3 regions of the Specibacter sp. NPDC078692 genome follow, and region 2 is predicted to be linked to each of the others. Evidence: predicted binding sites of a transcription regulator. Region 2 holds the regulator's gene; each other region holds the start of a gene.
What was found. Region 2 encodes HrcA, which represses chaperone genes, less so after heat shock. Its sites were predicted from a motif close to TTNGCACTCGNNNNNNNCGAGTGCNAA; they were not measured.
Positions count from the first base shown of each region.

Region 1: a site for HrcA is predicted at 2,190-2,216, ahead of groES (co-chaperone GroES). Genes of this name have one in related genera too.
Region 3: a site for HrcA is predicted at 2,338-2,364, ahead of groL (chaperonin GroEL). Genes of this name have one in related genera too.

Region 1 covers NZ_JBFBLV010000005.1:97,072-101,073, reverse strand. Annotated here, with positions in the region: gene AB0O97_RS05575 (ATP-binding cassette domain-containing protein) at 1-53, shown strand, start outside; gene AB0O97_RS05570 (ABC transporter permease) at 278-1,090, opposite strand; gene AB0O97_RS05565 (ABC transporter ATP-binding protein) at 1,087-2,007, opposite strand; gene groES (co-chaperone GroES) at 2,385-2,681, shown strand; gene groL (chaperonin GroEL) at 2,785-4,002, shown strand, end outside.
Region 2 covers NZ_JBFBLV010000003.1:161,278-165,279, reverse strand. Annotated here, with positions in the region: gene AB0O97_RS03480 (GerMN domain-containing protein) at 1-496, shown strand, start outside; gene AB0O97_RS03475 (16S rRNA (uracil(1498)-N(3))-methyltransferase) at 548-1,360, opposite strand; gene dnaJ (molecular chaperone DnaJ) at 1,366-2,505, opposite strand; gene hrcA (heat-inducible transcriptional repressor HrcA) at 2,539-3,552, opposite strand; gene AB0O97_RS03460 (DUF3097 domain-containing protein) at 3,865-4,002, shown strand, end outside.
Region 3 covers NZ_JBFBLV010000011.1:32,510-36,511, reverse strand. Annotated here, with positions in the region: gene AB0O97_RS09790 (ribonuclease HI family protein) at 1-330, opposite strand, end outside; gene groL (chaperonin GroEL) at 550-2,175, opposite strand; gene AB0O97_RS09780 (LytR C-terminal domain-containing protein) at 2,479-3,081, opposite strand; gene AB0O97_RS09775 (DUF3263 domain-containing protein) at 3,169-3,435, opposite strand; gene AB0O97_RS09770 (uracil-DNA glycosylase) at 3,804-4,002, shown strand, end outside.

The DNA of each region.
Region 1 (4,002 bases), on a different contig from region 2:
CCCCGGTTGAGGTTATCCAGGGCCCCCGCGGTCCGCTGGCCGTCTACTACTAAGCTAACTTTCGACGGCGGATGCCCGCACCTGCCGCTGCCTGGCGCCGGGCCAACTAACCCCTCCCGGACGCTATCGCAGCAAGGGTGCGGTTTTGACGAACGCTATCTCACTGCAGTGGGAAAGCGTTCCGAATTTTTCAACCATTGCTGCGATAGCGTCTGTGGGATGCGCTGTGGTCTGCGCTGTGCGCTGTGGGCTGCGCTTGAGCGCTGGCTGTTTAGTTCTAACTGTCCTTGCGGATCCAGCGGAACGTGACGCGGCACAGGATCAGGCCGGCCACGAGCCACACGCCCATTACCAACGCCACGAGTCCCAAGTTCCAAGTCCCGCTGGCTTCTGCGGCCTCGAATGATGCGGGTAAGAATACGCTGCGCATGCCCTGAGCCATCCATTTCAGCGGGAAGATGCTGGCGAAGTTTTGTAGCCAGACGGGCAGCTGGGCAAAGTTCAAGTACACGCCAGAGATGAATTGCAGCACCAACACCAGTGGGATGACCACCGCGGTGGCGCTCTTGCCCGTGCGCGGCAACGCGGAGAGGGCGATGCCCAAAACGCAGCTGGTGATCACGCCAAAGAGGAAGACCCAAACAAAGGTCAGCCATTTGTCGCCGTCCGTGGGTAGCTCAACGTTGAAGGCAAAGCGGGCCACCAACAGCAGCAGTATTACCTGTGCCACGGAGCTGACCAGCACCATGCCGATCTTGCCCATGAAGTAGGAAAACACCGGTAGGGGAGTGCCTCCCAAGCGTTTAAGTGTCCCGTCGCCCTTCTCCGTGGCAATATCCACGGCGAGGTTCTGGACGCCGCTGAGCAACATGCCCGCCGCCACCATGCCGGGAACATAAAACGCGGCCCAGGAGATGCCGCCACTGCCGTCAGGGGCGGCACCAACATTTTCTGTGGTGCTGAATGCGACGGCGAAGATGGAGAGCATCACGATCGGGAACAGGAACGTGAAAAACACCGAATCGCCCTGTCGGAAATACAGTTTTAGTTCGTAGCCGATGCGGAAAATTCCTAGCTGCAGAGTTTTCACGCCGCCCCACCTTCCAGGCCGGACGGCTTTGCATCCTTTGACACGGCACTCTGCGACTCGGCATTCTTCGTAGCGGCGTGAGCACCCACCATGTCCAGATAGATGTCCTCGAGACTTGGCCGGGTGATTTCCAGACCCGGCACTTCCCCGCCATGTCCTGCGAACAGCCGGGCGGCCAGAGCTGCCGGTTCGCTGGTGCGCTCTGTACGGTCGGCGCCGTCTTGGCGCCACCGCACCAGAGGAACCCGGGCGCTGGCCCCGCCAATCTCGTCAATGGGGCCAATGTCCACCAGTTTGCCGCCGGCAATGACGCCTGCCCGGTCAGCCAGTGTGGCCGCTTCGTCGAGATAGTGCGTGGTCAGCAAGATGGTGGTTCCTTCGCTTTTCAGCTGATTGATCAGGTCCCAGAATTGGCGCCGGGCCTCCGGGTCAAAGCCAGTGGTGGGCTCATCCAGGAACAAAAGCTTTGGCCGGCCAATAATTCCCAACGCCACATCCACGCGCCGACGCTGCCCGCCGGAGAGCTTGCTGATCCGCGTTTTGGCTTTGCTGCCCAGCCCCACAGCCTCAATAACATCGGCCACCTTCCGCGGATGAGGGTAGTACGCGGCGAAGTGATTCAGTTGTTCAAGCACGGTGACGTTGCCGCTTTCACCCGTAGACTGCAGCACGATCCCCAAGTGGGCTTTCCAGTCCAGGCCTCCTCGTTGGGGATCAACGCCCAGAACCTGAACATCGCCGCTGCTCCTATCCCGGTATCCTTCCAGAATCTCAATGGTGGTGCTCTTCCCTGCCCCGTTGGGGCCAAGAAGTGCAAACGTTTCACCTTCGTGGATATCGAAGCTGATGCCATCCACGGCTGTGAAAGCGCCATAGCTTTTCTTCAGGTCACGCACTTGAACAGGGCTTAAGGTCATGGCTGCATCTTTGCACTGTGCTGCGTTTGCGACAACAACGTTTCAGGGCACGGAAGATGAAGTTTTAGGCGGTCAACCCAGCCATGTCAGCATCAGGTGCAGTGCGCCGCCCACCAGGGCAGACACAAAGGTGCGCCGTGAGCGAAACCCGGCCCGCCGTCGTCGTACTTTTAAGCGTGAAACTGGCACTCGCCTTGACCGAGTGCTAATCAGTTCCCTAGAGTCAGAGTTAGCACTCTCACCCTGAGGGTGCCAACTTGCTTATCTTTTTGGCCATGGGAGCATCACCGGCACCGCGACGACGGTTGGGCTCCACACAACATGGGCGAGAAGATTGCCAAGCATCCAAAAAATTTACGTGTGAAGGAGAGGTCCGAGTGTCGGTCTCTATTAAGCCTCTTGAGGATCGTATTGTTGTTCGCCAGCTCGAAGCAGAGCTGACTACCGCTTCCGGTCTGGTTATCCCGGACACTGCCAAGGAAAAGCCCCAGGAGGGCGAAGTAGTGGCAGTGGGCCCCGGCCGCGTTGACGACAACGGCAACCGTGTCCCGATCGACGTTGCTGTTGGCGACGTAGTCATCTACTCCAAGTACGGTGGCACCGAAGTCAAGACCGGTGGCGAGGAACTGTTGGTTCTCTCTGCCCGCGACGTACTGGCAATCGTCGTTAAGTAACGACCTTCGTCAACCACTTTTGTAAAGCCCCGTGCCGGATCGGTGATCGAGCCTGTCGAGATCAGTCACCGGCGCGGGGTCTTTGCGTGAAAGGACATAACGCATGGCAAAGCAGCTTCAGTTTAATGACGATGCACGCAAGGCCCTCGAGGCCGGCATCGACAAGTTGGCGGACACCGTCAAAGTAACGTTGGGCCCGCGCGGTCGCAACGTTGTGCTCGATAAGAAGTGGGGTGCCCCCACCATCACCAACGACGGCGTGACGATCGCTCGCGAAGTTGAGTTGGAAGACCCCTACGAAAACCTTGGCGCACAGCTGGCCAAGGAAGTTGCCACGAAGACCAACGATGTTGCCGGCGACGGCACCACCACGGCCACCGTTTTGGCACAGGCACTGGTCAAGGAAGGCCTGCGCAACGTAGCCGCAGGTGCGGCTCCCAGCGAGCTCAAGCGCGGCATCCAGGTTTCGGTTGAAGCCATTGCCAAGCGCCTGCTGGAGAACGCTCGCCCGGTTGAGGGTGGACAGGTTGCAGAAGTTGCAGCCATCTCCGCTCAGAGCCAGGAAATCGGCGACCTGCTCGCCGAGGCGTTCGATAAGGTCGGCAAGGATGGTGTCATCACCATTGAAGAGTCCTCCACCACCTCCACCGAACTGGTCCTCACCGAGGGCATGCAGTTCGACAAGGGCTACCTGTCCCCGTACTTCGTCACCGACGCAGAACGCCAGGAAGCAGTCATGGAAGACGCACTGGTTCTGATCAACCAGGGCAAGATCTCCAACCTGCAGGAATTCCTGCCGCTGCTGGAAAAGGCACTTGCTGCCAACAAGCCGCTGTTCATCATTGCAGAAGACGTCGACGGCGAGGCTCTGTCCACGCTGATCGTCAACCGCCTGCGCGGTACGTTGAACGTTGTAGCTGTCAAGGCACCGGGCTTCGGTGACCGCCGCAAGGCCATGCTGCAGGACATTGCAATCCTGACCGGCGCACAGGTTGTCTCCCCGGAGATTGGCCTGTCCCTGGACCAGGTTGGCCTTGAGGTACTGGGTACGGCTCGCCGCATCACGGTCACCAAGGACAACACCACCATCGTTGACGGTGCTGGCACGGCTGAGGATGTTGCTGACCGTGTTGCTCAGCTGCACGCCGAGCTCAAGCGCACCGACTCCGACTGGGACAAGGAAAAGCTGCAGGAACGTCTGGCCAAGCTGGCTGGCGGCATCGGCGTGATCAAGGTTGGCGCAGCCACCGAGGTTGAGCTGAAGGAAAAGAAGCACCGCATTGAGGACGCTGTTTCAGCAACTCGTGCAGCTTTGGAAGAG
Region 2 (4,002 bases):
CCTCGCCGAGCGTTCCATCTCGCAACTTATCTACACCGCCACCGCCGCTGCCGCCATGGCCGGACTGGTTGACACCACCACACCCATCCAAGTTTCCCTGCTGGTTGATGGGCACACCGGTTACAAAGCCTTTGGTCACGTTTCGCTGGACAAGCCGCTGACCCGCAACCCCTCTTTTGTGGCGCCCGTGTGGATTATTGACCCGGGCCATGGCGCCACCTACAAAGAGGTGCCCCTGAAGGTGATTGGCCAGGGAGTTTCCCCCACCGGCACATTGGCATGGTCCTTGTCACTCATGAAGGACGGTTCAGTGTCCGGGGAATACCTCAGTGGAACAGTGAAAATCCCGCAAGGCCCAAATGAGTTGGGTGAGTTCACCTTCAACTTGGTTCCCCCGCCCGGCACCTACCAGCTCTCAATTTACATCGATGACCCCTTGCAACCAGGCCGTAAAATCGGACTCGATACCAAAGTGGTCACCATCGCCAAGCCCTAAGCCAGCGGGAACCTTCCAGCTACCGGATCACTGAGCCCACGCGCGTAGCTGTCACCAGCGTCCAAGCTCTTGGCTCAGAAGTACGACGGCGGCTGGTCCGGCAGTCGAAGAGCGCAGGACATGGCGGCCCAAGAGGGCGGTCCGCGCCCCGGCAGCTATGAAAGCCTCAACTTCGGCGGCACTCATGCCGCCCTCGGGCCCGACAATCATGAGCACCGTGTGGGGCGCCGTGGCAGCCGCATCGGCACCGCCCGCAACTGTACCTCCCGCGTGGTGCTCAGCCAGCGCTTCCTGCCATTGACGGGCCACCGCTGCCACTGAATCTGTCGCGTCTTCATGCAGAATCAGGGCCAGATCAGCAGCTGCAATCTGTTCACAGACTCCTGTTGTTCCCAGCAGAGCACCAACCTCCGGGATGGTGGAGCGCCGCGCCTGCTTGGCCGCCGCGGCAACTACCTGCCGCCACTTCTGTGGCCCCTTGACGGCCTTGTCCATCTTCCAGCGCACAATGGAACGCTCCGCCTGCCATGGCGCCACCGCATCTATGCCCAGTTCGGTGGCCATTTCGATGGCCAACTCATCCCGGTCACCCTTGGCCAGTGCCTGGATCAGGGTGAAGGTGATGGGTTGGGCAGATTCGCGGAGAACATCGAGAATCTGCACCGTCAGCAGCCCCTTCTCAGCGCTGCTGACGGTGCAAGATAGACGCAACCCAGCGCCGTCGCACAGGTCAACTGGCTCGCCTAAGGTGAGCCGTTTGACGGTGGTGGCGTGCCGGCCTTCGTCACCGCCCAGAGTGTAACTTGAGCCGGGAAGAAGCCCGGCAAGCTCTGCGGGGTCGGCGTAGAAGACTGGATTGCTCATGGCGTTTAGAGGTTGCCGAGCTTGTCACGCAGCTTGGCGAACATTCCACCGCTGGAGACGAGCTTTCCTTCGCTGAACGTTTCCCCGCGCAAGGCGGCAAGCTGCTTCAGCAGGGCTTCCTGTTCGGCGTCAGGCTTGGTGGGAGTTTCCACGTGGATGTGCACCTTCAGGTCTCCACGACCGAATCCGCGCAGGTGGGTTACACCCAAGTTGCGCAGGTTGATGACTTCCCCAGCCTGAGTTCCGGGCTTGATGCTGATGGGCTGTTCGCCGTCGAAGGTTTCGAAGTTCAGCTCGGTGCCCAGTGCAGCAGCGGTCATGGGGACGCTGAGAGTGGCGTGCAGATCGTCACCTTCACGCATGAAGTTCGGGTCATTGTTGACCTTCATTTCCACGTACAGGTCACCTGAGGGGCCGCCGGCGGGGCCAGCCTCGCCCTGATTGGCCAATTGGATGCGCGTACCGGTGCCCACACCGGCCGGAACCTTGATGGTCAGGGTGCGGCGATCGCGGACACGGCCTTCGCCCATGCACTCGTTGCAGGGGTCAATGATCATGGTGCCGAAGCCCTGGCAGGAGTTGCAAGTGGCCAGCGTCATGACATTGCCGAGGATGGAGCGCATGGGACGCTGGATCTGGCCAGCACCGTGGCAAATATCGCAGGTGGTCGGCGAGGTGCCCTCCCGGCAGCAGCTGCCTTCACAGGTGGGGCAGGTGATGGCGGTGTCGATTTCGAGCTTTTTGTTCACACCGAAGACGGCCTCGCGCAGTTCTACGCGCACCGTGATGAGGGCGTCCTGGCCTCGCCGCATGCGTGATGCGGGACCGCGTCCCCCGCCACCACCGCCGGCACCACCGAAGAAGGTCTCAAAGATGTCCTGGAAGGCGAAGCCTTCGCCGCCAAAGCCGCCGCCTCCGCCGCCAACATCGTTGCCGTTTTCATTGCCCGTGGTGTCGTAGACACGGCGCTTCTGCGGGTCCGAGAGCACCTCATAGGCGTGCGTGACGGCCTTGAAGCGGTCCTGAGCATCCGGGGCGTCGTTGACGTCCGGGTGCAACTTGCGGGCAAGCTTGCGGTAGGCCTTCTTAATTTCCTCGGCCGTTGCGTCGCGGGCGACGCCCAATGCATCGTAATGGTTACTCAAAGTGTTGCTCTCTTTTGTTGAATCGGTGGCCGCTTAGCCGGCCAAAATTCTCGATAAGTACTGGGCCACGGCGCGAACGCTGGCCATCGTGTTGGGGTAGTCCATCCGGGTTGGGCCGACCACTCCGAGCTTGGCGTTCTCGCCAGGCACATAGCTGGTGGCCACCACAGAAGCTTCCGCCAGTGAATCGTGAGGGTTTTCACGGCCAATCACCACAGCCATGCCCAACGAGTCCTGAGCCATTGCTTCCAGCAGCCGCAGCAGTACGACCTGCTCCTCTAGAGCGTCCAAGACGGGGCCAATGCTCAAGGGGAAATCATTGTTGGACCGGGCAAGGTTGGCCGTCCCTGCCATGACAATGCGGTCTTCTCGGGCGCTGTGCGCCAAAATCGCCAGACCTTGGGCCAGCCGTGCAGCCGCAGCCTGCTCAGCTACTGGAACCTCGAGCGGAATCCTGACCACCGCAGCAGGAAGTTGGGCCACAGTCAGTCCGTTCAGACTAGCCATGAAGAGTCTCCGCAACCCGGCGAGAATGTCCTCATCTACGGCGGCACCTAGGTCAATCACGTTCTGTTCCACTTTGCCCGAGGCGAGGATCAGCACCACCAGCACCTGGTGAGCCGCTAATGAAACGAATTCGATGTGCCGTACCGTGGCTGCTGTGGTGCGCGGGTACTGAACCACAGCCACCTGGTTGGTCAGCTGTGCCAGTGTCCGTACGGTGCGTTCCAAAACGTCGTCAAGATCGGTGGGACCGTCCAACAGTACCGAAATGGCGCGCCGCTCGGCTGCTGAAAGTGGCTTGACCGAAGCCAGCTGATCGACGAAGAGCCGGTAGCCCTTATCGGTGGGAATGCGCCCGGAACTGGTGTGCGGAGCGGTAATCAGCCCCTCTTCCTCCAGTGCGGCCATGTCATTGCGGATGGTGGCACTGGAGACGCCCAGGTGATGCCGTTCCACCAAAGCCTTGGAGCCGACAGGTTCACGTGAATGCACATAATCTTCGACAATGGCGCGCAGAACTTCCAATTTCCGTGGTTCACTCATGCTCGGCACCTCCCTTCAGCCTTCTCACCGTAACTTTGCCCAAACTTCACCGCGTCACTTCAGCGCATCAGCTTTCCACCGAGTACGCCCAGTGGCTCTTGATAACTAACTTTTAGCACTCTACCCAACCAAGTGCTAAGTCTAATACTTTTTCAGACCACCCACCCATGGCTTATCGACACCCCGCGCGCACACGCCATGCCCCTATACGGCTAGTGCCACGAGGGCGGGCACAGCACGCGATAGCATGGCTTTTCACCCTGTAGCGTTCGCCATGAGCGTTGCCTTGAGCGTCAAAAGTCAGGTTTCTCCATGCATTTCAATGACGTACCTCACCACCAGTGGGGCCCCCTGGACCTCAGCGCCCCGCCAGAACGGGTGTTGCGCAAGGTGGAGGCCCGTTCGGGTCTCGTCGTCGAAGACGTGCAAACAGGCTGGGTGGGAGCTGTG
Region 3 (4,002 bases), on a different contig from region 2:
GCCCACAAGCGCCGCATCAATCTCCTTGAGCAGTTCAAGGTTCAGCACAGGCTTGCCATCGGACTTCCGCCAGCCCTTCCGCTTCCAGCCCGGCATCCACTTGGTGACACTGTTGATCACGTACTGGCTGTCGCACAAGATGTGCAGCGGCTCCTCCGGTAGGTGGGCCGTGGACTTGAACAGATCCAGCACGGCCATGAGCTCGCCCATGTTATTGGTGCCGTGTGGCCAACCGCCAGCCCGCCAGCAGCTATCGTCGACGTACCAAGCCCAGCCAGCAGGACCAGGATTTCCCAAAGCCGAACCATCGGCGGCAGCAATAATTGTCATAAGTTACATACTTTCAGACTCCGCTGACACTCACGCACACAAGGGGGCGCCAACAACCAACCGCCAGGGCAAGCAAAAGGCTCCCTTACAGCAATGGCAAGGGAGCCTTTCAATTTTGTAACCAACCCACTCAGGGCGCGAACCCACATATGGGCCCACGCACCCGAGGGGCCCCAATTGAATACGCGCCAGCGGATTCAATTGGGGAGGGGGTGGGGATTAGAAGCCGCCCATGCCGCCCATGTCGTCGCCGCCACCGGCCGGAGCAGCCTTTTCAGGCTTATCGGCGATGACTGCTTCTGTGGTGAGGAACAATGCAGCAATGGAGGCCGCGTTCTGCAGTGCAGAGCGGGTCACCTTTACCGGGTCGTTGACGCCGGCAGCCAGCAGGTCTTCGTACTCGCCGGTTGCAGCGTTCAGGCCGTGGCCGTTGGGCAGTGAGCGGACCTTGTCCACAACAACGCCGGGCTCCATGCCGGCGTTGAGAGCAATCTGCTTCAACGGGGCGTCAATGGCAACACGAACAATGTTGGCGCCTGTTGCTTCGTCGCCGGTCAGGTTCAGGGAATCGAAGGCCTTGACACCGGCCTGGATCAGAGCAACGCCACCGCCGGGGACGATGCCTTCTTCGACAGCAGCCTTGGCATTACGCACTGCATCTTCAATGCGGTGCTTGCGTTCCTTGAGCTCAACTTCGGTTGCCGCACCAGCCTTGATGACTGCAACGCCGCCGGCCAGCTTGGCCAGGCGTTCCTGCAGCTTCTCGCGGTCGTAGTCGGAATCGGAGTTTTCGATTTCGGCACGGATCTGAGCAACGCGACCTGCGATGGCCTCGGCGTCGCCGGCTCCATCAACAATGGTGGTCTCGTCCTTGGTCACAACAACCTTGCGAGCCTTACCCAGCAGGTCAAGTGTGGTGTTTTCCAGCTTGAGGCCTACTTCTTCAGCGATGACCTGGCCACCGGTGAGGATGGCGATGTCGGAGAGCTGAGCCTTGCGGCGGTCGCCGAAGCCCGGTGCCTTGACGGCGACGGACTTGAACAGGCCACGGATCTTGTTCACGATCAGTGTTGCCAGTGCTTCGCCTTCGATGTCTTCGGCGATGATCAGCAGCGGCTTGTTTGAAGCCATGACCTTTTCCAGAACTGCAACAAGGTCCTTGACGCTGGAGATCTTGGAGTTCACGATCAGGATGTACGGGTCTTCGAGGACCGTTTCCTGACGCTCGGTGTCGGTTACGAAGTAAGCGGAGATGTAACCCTTGTCGAAGCGCATGCCTTCGGTGAGTTCAAGCTCCAAGCCGAAGGTGTTGGACTCCTCGACGGTGATGACGCCTTCCTTGCCGACCTTATCCAAGGCTTCAGCAATGAGGGCACCGATCTCGGGATCGCCGGCGGAGATGGACGCGGTAGCGGCGATCTCTTCCTTGGTCTCGATTTCCTTGGCGGAAGCGAGCAGCTGCTCGATGACGGCTGCAACAGCCTTCTCGATGCCGCGCTTGAGGGACAGCGGGTCGGCTCCGGCAGCTACGTTGCGGAGGCCTTCCTTGACCAGAGCCTGAGCCAGAACGGTGGCTGTGGTGGTGCCGTCGCCAGCGATGTCGTCAGTCTTCTTGGCGACTTCCTTGACCAGCTCAGCGCCGATCTTCTCATAGGGATCGTCAAGTTCAATTTCCTTGGCGATGGATACACCATCGTTGGTGATCGTGGGGGCGCCCCACTTCTTTTCGAGAACAACGTTGCGACCGCGCGGGCCCAAGGTTACCTTGACAGCGTCGGCGAGGATGTTCAACCCACGCTCAAGACCGCGGCGTGCCTCTTCATCAAATGCAATGAGCTTGGCCATGGAGGCTTCAGTCCTTTCGGGACAGTCATTTTTACGATTCTTATCTCCTCGCAAGGCGCCCGCGACGGACGGATCAGTCTCTGTTGATCTAGTTACAACAGCGGCAAACCCTCGCCCAGTGAGGAAAGTTCAATACCCTGACAGCGACAAAACAGCTAGAAACTAGCAGTCACCACCTCAGAGTGCTAACTCAATAATTAGCACTCGACACCCCAGAGTGCAAGCGGGAGCGTCACTATGAGCTTGCGGCGAACGTCTAAGCAGCAACTTCGAACCCCACACTGCCAGCACTGCGTGCGACGTTTAGGCGCCCGGACCCAAAATTATGGCGAGGGGCACGCCAAACTCCGGCGCCTCCGCCAGGGCAGGGATGCCCAGCAATGCACTGAGCGCCTCTGCGTTTGCCTTCTGCTCAATGCCGCTATACATGATGACCGAAGCAGCCTGAGCCTGACCATTCCAGTTGGCGGCTGTCGATACCGTCCAACCGTCCACCTGAACCCGCCCTGCATAACTTGCGGCCAGACCCGGTATACCGGTGGCGTTGTAGATAGCCACAGGAATGCTCTTGTCCACGACGGAGTCGGGGCTCGGCGACGGGGAAGGGGTCGGCGTCGGAGTCTCCACAGGAGTCGTGGAGGGTGCTGGCGTCGTGGGAGGAGCTGAGGTGGTGCTCGGCGGCGCGGTAGCGGTCTCACTCACGGTGGCCGGCGGCTGCGTGATGTTGTTATTGAGCATCTTCGGCATGATGAAAAAGGCCAGCAGCCCTACACACAGTGCAACGATGCCCACAACCATCAACGGCATCAGTGAGCGCCGCTGGGGTGCAATCGAAGCACGGTGGACGCCGTGGCGCGCCGAGTTCTCCTCGATAGCGTCGAATTCATCCCGCGGGTAATTACTCATTGTGCAGTGTCATCCTTGTGGGTACGGTCCTGTTGGTACGGCGGTAGTAGGCGCGGCGGCGAATGGCTACGTTGGCGAAACCGTGGATCATTTCCCGAGCCGGCGTGCGGACCGGGCCTGTTGCCGCGACGTACGTAGTCTACGCAACCGCTTGACCAGCATGGGGTCATAGGCCAGCGCGGCTTCCGTGTCGATCAACGCGTTCAAAACTTGGTAATAGTGGGTTGCTGAGAGGTCGAACAGCTCCCGGATGGCTTGTTCCTTGGCGCCGGCATACTTCCACCATTGGCGCTCCAGGTCGAGCATCTGCTGCTCACGCGCACTGAGTCCCGCCAGCGCTTCGGGTACTGCCAGTGCTTCGGGTACTTCCGAATTTTCCGGCGTTGCGGCAGGGTCCACTGGATTGTGCTCCGTTTGGACTGCTTCGGCCACAACAGCCCTCCATTCCTCATCCTCAGCAGGGCAGCAATCATCAGCCCGCATTGTCAATGATAAGGGTGAATCACATCCCTGTCATTTGGGTTTCTGTGAACAAGACACGCATCACACCTACCTGTGGAGGAATCAAGCCACGCCTGGCCCGCTCTCACAACGGCTCAGCATGGCTCACAATGGACACTATGGACAGCTCACCCAGCCTCTTCGACCTCCCGCCACCACCCCCGTGGGACACAACTCAATTGCAGGCCCTTGCCGCCCTGAAATCCGATCCCCTCTCGCACATGGCGCCCGATTGGGCCGCGGCACTAGCCCCGCAGGAATCCGCGCTGCGAAAACTAGGTGCCATGCTTCAAGACGAGTACGACGCCGGCACTCGCTTCCTGCCTCACCCCACCCAGGTGTTGCGCGCCTTGGGCACCCCACTGGCGGATGTCAAGGTCTTGATTGTGGGGCAAGATCCCTACCCCACCCCTGGGCATT